DNA from 2 places in the Pseudomonas sp. GD03842 genome. Region 1 is predicted to be linked to the other one. Evidence: predicted binding sites of a transcription regulator. Region 1 holds the regulator's gene; the other holds the start of a gene.
The links. Region 1 encodes FliA, which starts transcription of late flagellar genes. Its sites were predicted from a motif close to CTAAAGTTTNNNNNNNNNNNGCCGNTAA; they were not measured.
Positions count from the first base shown of each region.

Region 2: the regulator FliA is predicted to act here: its motif matches at 2,086-2,113, upstream of N5D61_RS13475 (methyl-accepting chemotaxis protein).

Region 1 covers NZ_JAOCEA010000019.1:72,216-75,590, forward strand. Annotated here, with positions in the region: gene flhF (flagellar biosynthesis protein FlhF) at 1-154, shown strand, start outside; gene fleN (flagellar synthesis regulator FleN) at 275-1,108, shown strand; gene fliA (RNA polymerase sigma factor FliA) at 1,105-1,845, shown strand; gene N5D61_RS22970 (chemotaxis response regulator CheY) at 2,110-2,484, shown strand; gene N5D61_RS22975 (protein phosphatase CheZ) at 2,504-3,292, shown strand.
Region 2 covers NZ_JAOCEA010000008.1:141,476-144,850, reverse strand. Annotated here, with positions in the region: gene N5D61_RS13495 (TraX family protein) at 1-77, opposite strand, end outside; gene N5D61_RS13490 (low specificity L-threonine aldolase) at 158-1,198, shown strand; gene N5D61_RS13485 (cell division protein ZapA) at 1,324-1,626, opposite strand; gene N5D61_RS13480 (hypothetical protein) at 1,623-1,856, opposite strand; gene N5D61_RS13475 (methyl-accepting chemotaxis protein) at 2,178-3,375, shown strand, end outside.

The sequences.
Region 1 (3,375 bases):
TGGCCCACGGATCCCCGATGATCTGCATTTGCCGCGTCGACACCAGTTGGTAAGCCGTGCCGTCAGCGTGCAGATGCAGGAGGAGCCTAGCGAGGAAGCGATGGCGGATATGTTTGCGGATCTTTATCACAGCACCGGCAAGCGCGCGGGCTAGGTTAAGGAAAATGACATTGGAAAATACCTGCATCGATGGTCTGCCAGGCATTGTTCACTCAGTGGACGTGCAGCCCGAAATGTGGCTTGGGTCTAAGCAAGACAAGGTAAAGAATTAACTATGGGCAGCATGCATCCCGTTCAGGTTATCGCGGTGACCGGTGGCAAAGGTGGCGTAGGCAAGACCAATGTGTCAGTGAACCTCTCGCTGGCCCTGGCCGAGCTGGGACGTCGCGTCATGTTGCTGGACGCCGATCTGGGTCTGGCCAATGTCGACGTCTTGCTGGGTCTGACCCCCAAACGTACCCTGGCCGACGTCATCGAAGGGCGCTGCGAACTGCGCGATGTCCTGCTGCAGGGGCCGGGGGGCGTGCGCATCGTGCCCGCAGCCTCCGGCACTCAGACGATGGTGCAGTTGAGCCCGGCGCAGCATGCCGGCCTGATCCAGGCCTTCAGCGAAATCGGTGACAACCTGGACGTGCTGGTGATCGACACCGCCGCCGGGATCGGCGAGTCGGTGGTGAGTTTCGTACGCGCGGCACAGGAAGTGCTGCTGGTGGTGTGCGACGAACCGACCTCGATCACCGACGCCTACGCGCTGATCAAATTGCTTAACCGTGACTACGGCATGAACCGCTTCCGTGTCCTGGCCAACATGGCACAGAGCCCGCAGGAAGGGCGCAACCTGTTCGCCAAGTTGACCAAGGTCACCGATCGCTTCCTGGACGTCGCCCTGCAATACGTGGGTGCGGTGCCGTACGACGAGTGCGTGCGCAAGGCGGTGCAGAAGCAGCGCGCGGTGTACGAAGCCTTCCCGCGTTCCAAATGTGCGCTGGCGTTCAAGGCCATCGCGCAGAAGGTCGATACCTGGCCGCTGCCGGCGAACCCGCGGGGTCACCTTGAATTTTTCGTTGAGCGCCTGGTTCATCAGACCAGTGCAGGGCCTGTGTCATGACCGCAAGTGGCTATCGCATGTACAGCAAATCATCCAAGGACTCCCAATACGAGCTGATCGAGCGCTATGCCCCTCTGGTCAAGCGCATCGCCTACCACCTGCTGGCGCGGTTGCCAGCGAGCGTCCAGGTCGAGGACCTGATTCAGGCGGGCATGATCGGGTTGCTCGAAGTCTCGACCAAATACGACTCCTCGAAAGGGGCCAGCTTCGAGACCTACGCGGGTATTCGTATCCGCGGGGCCATGCTGGACGAAGTCCGCAAAGGGGACTGGGCGCCGCGTTCGGTTCACCGCAACACGCGCATGGTCAGTGATGCGATCCGCGCGATTGAAGCGAAAACCGGCCGCGACGCTAAAGATCATGAGGTTGCTGCCGAACTTCAATTGAGTCTCGATGATTATTACGGGATTTTGAACGATACCTTGGGCAGTCGCCTGTTCAGCTTTGACGATCTGTTGCAGGACGGCGAACATGAGGGGCTGCATGAGGATGGCGCGAGCCAGTCGCTGGAGCCCTCGCGGGATCTGGAAGACGAGCGTTTCCAGAGCGCGCTGGCCGATGCCATTGCCAACCTGCCCGAGCGTGAACGGCTGGTGCTGGCGCTGTATTACGATGAAGAGCTGAACCTCAAGGAAATCGGTGAGGTCCTGGGGGTCAGCGAATCCCGTGTCAGCCAGTTGCACAGCCAGTGCGCCGCGCGTCTGCGCGGGCGGCTGGGTGAATGGCGGGCACGCTGATGGATTGACGCAACGCCTGTTCGAGGGCGTTGTGTGTTGCTTGTAAGACCGGCTGTGCAAGATGTGATGTGGGAAGCAAAAGAGACAAGGCAGGAGCCGGTCGGATCAGGTCTTCGGGACTCTTATCCGCTGCGCTCGTACCTTTCGATTCCAAAGCCCTCTCGTTGTCGTGTCGCCGGTGGTTTGTCGTACCGGTATTGATTGAACGCGCACCCGGGAGCTGGGTGCGTTAAAGACTGCTTGGAGGTCGAATTGGACAAGAACATGAAAATCCTCATCGTTGATGACTTCTCAACGATGCGGCGGATCATAAAAAACCTGTTGCGTGACCTTGGGTTCACCAACACGGCCGAAGCAGATGACGGTACCACCGCATTGCCCATGCTGCAGAGCGGGGCTTTCGATTTTCTGGTGACGGACTGGAACATGCCGGGCATGACCGGTATCGAGCTGCTGCGTCAGGTGCGTGCCGACGAGCGTCTGCGTCACCTGCCTGTGCTGATGGTGACCGCCGAAGCCAAGCGCGAACAGATCATCGAGGCCGCGCAGGCCGGCGTGAACGGCTATGTCGTCAAGCCGTTCACGGCCCAGGTGCTCAAAGAAAAAATCGACAAGATATTCGAGCGCGTCAATAGCTGATGTTCGCTGCGAGGGCGCTATGGATCCTAAAGATTCATCAATGGGTGACTTCGAGTCGACCCTGAAGAAACATGCACAAGAGCTGGTGACCAGCCTTGAAAAAGGCCAGTTCGGCGAAGCCGTGCAACTTATCCATGAGCTTAACCAGACCCGTGATCGGGGCCTGTATCAGGAAGTGGGCAAGCTGACCCGTGAGCTGCACAGTGCGATCGTCAATTTCCAGATTGACCCGCACATGCCGCAAGCCGAAGAGGTGTCCCAGATCACGGACGCCACCGAACGCCTGTCGTACGTTGTCAGGCTGACGGAGAACGCGGCCAATAAAACCATGGATCTGGTGGAGCAGAGCACGCCCCTGATGAATGGCCTGAGCGCCGATGCCAAAACGCTGAGCGAGGATTGGGGACGCTTCATGCGTCGTGAGATCGGCGCCGAGGAGTTCAGGGATCTGGCCCGCCGCGTCGAAGGTTTCCTGGTGCGCAGCGAGAAGGAAACCCATGACGTCGCAACGCATCTGAACGACATTTTGTTGGCGCAGGATTTCCAGGACCTGACCGGTCAGGTCATCAAACGCGTGACCAAGTTGGTCACCGAAGTGGAGAGCAACTTGCTCAAGCTGGTGCTCATGGCCAGCCAGGTCGATCGCTTCGCTGGCATCCAGCACGACCAGGAAGCGTTCCGCCAGCAAAAAGAACAGGAAAAACTTCATTCCAAGGGTGAAGGTCCGCAGATTCATGCCGATAAACGTGAAGACGTCGTATCCGGCCAGGATGATGTAGACGATCTGCTATCCAGCCTCGGGTTCTGATGTTCGAGCACTCAGGTTCTATGTGAAAGTGGTTGTGGGTGTGGCGCGCGAAGGTTTCGACGAAAGCCACGCGCGTTGACCGA
Region 2 (3,375 bases), on a different contig from region 1:
AGTGCCCTGTCGCGTACCGGGCCAATCGCGGACGATGCCTCGCTTACCACACTGTTTTGCTCCTCGACTGTTTTCATAAATGTTCTGACGCAAGAATGCATGACCAAACCGCTCGTTCTTGGTTACAGTCCCAGCCTTCGATTACAAGGAACCGGCCATGTCAGACCAAAGCCAGCAGTTTGCCAGTGACAACTACTCGGGCATCTGCCCGGAAGCCTGGACGGCGATGGAACAAGCCAACCATGGACACCAACGCGCCTATGGCGACGACCAATGGACAGCACGCGCCGCCGATCAATTCCGGCAGCTATTCGAGACCGACTGCGAAGTGTTCTTCGCCTTCAACGGCACGGCGGCCAACTCGCTGGCCCTGTCGTCCTTGTGCCAGAGTTACCACAGTGTCATCTGCTCCGAAACGGCCCACGTCGAAACCGATGAATGCGGCGCGCCGGAGTTCTTCTCCAACGGGTCGAAGCTGCTGACCGCCCGCAGTGAGAATGGCAAGCTGACACCCGCTTCGATTCGCGAAGTTGCGCTCAAGCGCGCGGACATCCACTACCCCAAGCCTCGGGTCGTGACCCTGACTCAAGCCACGGAAGTCGGCAGCGTCTATGTGCCGCAAGAGCTCAAAGCCATCAGCGACACCTGCAAGGAGCTAGGCCTGAACCTGCACATGGACGGCGCGCGTTTCGCCAACGCCTGTGCCTACCTGGGCTGCACGCCTGCTGAATTGACCTGGAAGTCAGGCGTCGACGTGCTGTGCTTCGGTGGCACGAAGAACGGGATGGCGGTGGGCGAGGCGATTCTGTTTTTCAATCGCAACCTGGCGGAAGACTTCGATTACCGCTGCAAGCAGGCCGGCCAGTTGGCGTCGAAGATGCGCTTTCTGTCAGCACCGTGGGTCGGACTGCTGGAAAACGACGCTTGGCTCAAACACGCCAGTCATGCCAATGGGTGCGCGCAACTGCTGGCAGAGTTGGTCAAGGACATCCCGGGTGTGGAACTGATGTTCCCAGTGCAGGCCAACGGCGTGTTCCTGCAATTGTCGGAAGCGGCCATCGCCGCGCTGACTGCCCGGGGCTGGCGCTTCTACACCTTCATCGGCAGCGGCGGCGCGCGGTTCATGTGCTCGTGGGACACCGAGGTGGCTCGCGTACGGGAACTGGCTGCGGATATCCGCTTGGTGATGGGCGCCTGAGAACAGAAGTGCCCCCTCCCCCCTGCAGGAGCGCGCTTGCCTGCGACGGCGGTGGTGAATCCACCACATTCATCGCCTGAAACACGGCCGCCGCAGGTGAGCGCGCCTTTAGGTGAGCAACGCATTCACCCTTGGGCGATGGTCTTCTCGATCACCTCGACCGTTGCACTGACCTGCTGCTCATACCGGCTCAACTCAGCCGCATGCTGCTGGTTGAGTTCGATCTGTTTCGAGCACAGGTTCAACGCAGCCAGTACCAGCAGACGGTCGCCGATCAGGGTCGGGTAGTTGCGCTTGGTTTCCGACAATGCGGATTTGAGCAACACCACGGCGTCCATCAGCGTCTGCTCCTGACCTGTCGGCGCCTTGATCGTGTAATCGTTGCCAAGAATGGATATGACCTTGGTGGTGTCGCGGTCGTTGATCATGCATTGACCGCGCTGGCGCTGGTGGCCCGGTCAACCAACGCCTGGATGCGGGCGGCCGTAGCGCCCTGCTTTTCTTCCTGCTCCAGCAAGCTCAACTGCAGGCTGTCGTTTTCATCCCTGGCGTGTTTCAACTCTTGGGCCAGTTGAGCGTTCGTGTTCTGCAGCTCCTGATTTTGCTGTACCAGGTCACTGACAAGCTTTTCCAATTGGCTGAGGGATGCTTCCAACATTTTGATTTTCCAGGCAAATTTCAAAGGGCGCGTACGATAAAGAAAAGTCACTCCAGCTACCAGTGAAATCAGGGCACTCACGCCACAACACCGACCAGAAAAAGCACATCTTTCACTTCAATTGCGCAAACGCATAACGGACCCGATTGACTACGATTTGCCCCTGTTGTTCCTGCTGTTCGTCAGGTCGGACCGACTGCGGCATAAGCGCGCAGGCCCGACCAAAGAGTTCAAGTGTTGCGCGGCCTGACCGATAAGGCAGGCATTCCTTATTCACTTCCCTCTCTGCACGCACGGATCGCGGCTTTCTCAGGAACCGTCATGTCCCTTCGCAATATGAACATCGCACCCCGCGCTTTTCTGGGCTTTTCCATCATTGGCCTGTTGATGCTGGCGCTCGGCATCTTTGCGCTGGCGCAAATGAGCAAAATCAACGATGCCACCGAAACCATAACCTCCAACAGCATGCCGAGCATCAAGGCACTGGATAAGCTGACCGAAGCCAGCATTCGCCTGCGAGTACTGTCATACCGCCTCATGCTCAATCGCGAAGCGGATACGCAGCAGAAAACCCTCGAATTGCTGGCCATGCGCAATCGCCAGATCGAGGAAGCACGGTCTATCTACGTCAAATTGATTGCCTCGCCAGAAGAACAAGCGACTTATGATCAATACATAAAGCTGCTGAATGACTACCGCCAGCTTGAAGAGCGCATGAAATCGCTCAGTGGCGCCAGCAAGCTGGATGAGTTGGCCAAACTGCTCAACAACGACTTGCAGACCAACTCCGACCAGATGAACACCGTCCTGGCGAAACTGGTGGACATCAATACCCAGCAACTCAATGATGCCAAACGGACGGCTTCCGATCAGTATTCCACCGCAATCACCATGGTCGTCACTCTGCTGATCGTCGCCACGCTGCTGACCTTGCTGTTCGCCTGGCTGCTCACCCAGAGCATTACCCGCCCTATCGCTTCGGCGCTGCACGCCGCTGAAGAGATTGCCGAGGGCGACCTCAGCCGAACCATTCATGCCGACGGCACGGACGAAGCGGGCCGACTGCTGGCAGCCATGTTGAAGATGCAATCCAGATTGCGCGACACCCTGCAAAGAATCTCGGGCTCCGCTTCGCAACTGGCCTCAGCCGCCGAAGAGTTGAACGCTGTCACCGACGAAAGCGCGCGTGGCCTGTCGCAGCAGAACAACGAAATCGAGCAGGCCGCGACCGCAGTCAACCAGATGACCAGCGCTGTGGAAGAAGTCGCCCGCAACGCCGTAAGTACGTCTGAAGCCTCGAAAAACGCCACCGCCTCCGCCAGCGACGGGCGTGATCTGGTTCAGGAGACTGTCAGTGCCATCGAGCGAATGAGCAGTGACGTTCAGGGCACCGCGACGCTGATCGGTAACCTGGCCGACGAGTCCCGTGATATCGGCAAGGTGCTGGACGTGATCCGCGGCCTGGCCGATCAGACCAACCTGCTGGCCCTCAACGCTGCCATCGAAGCGGCCCGTGCAG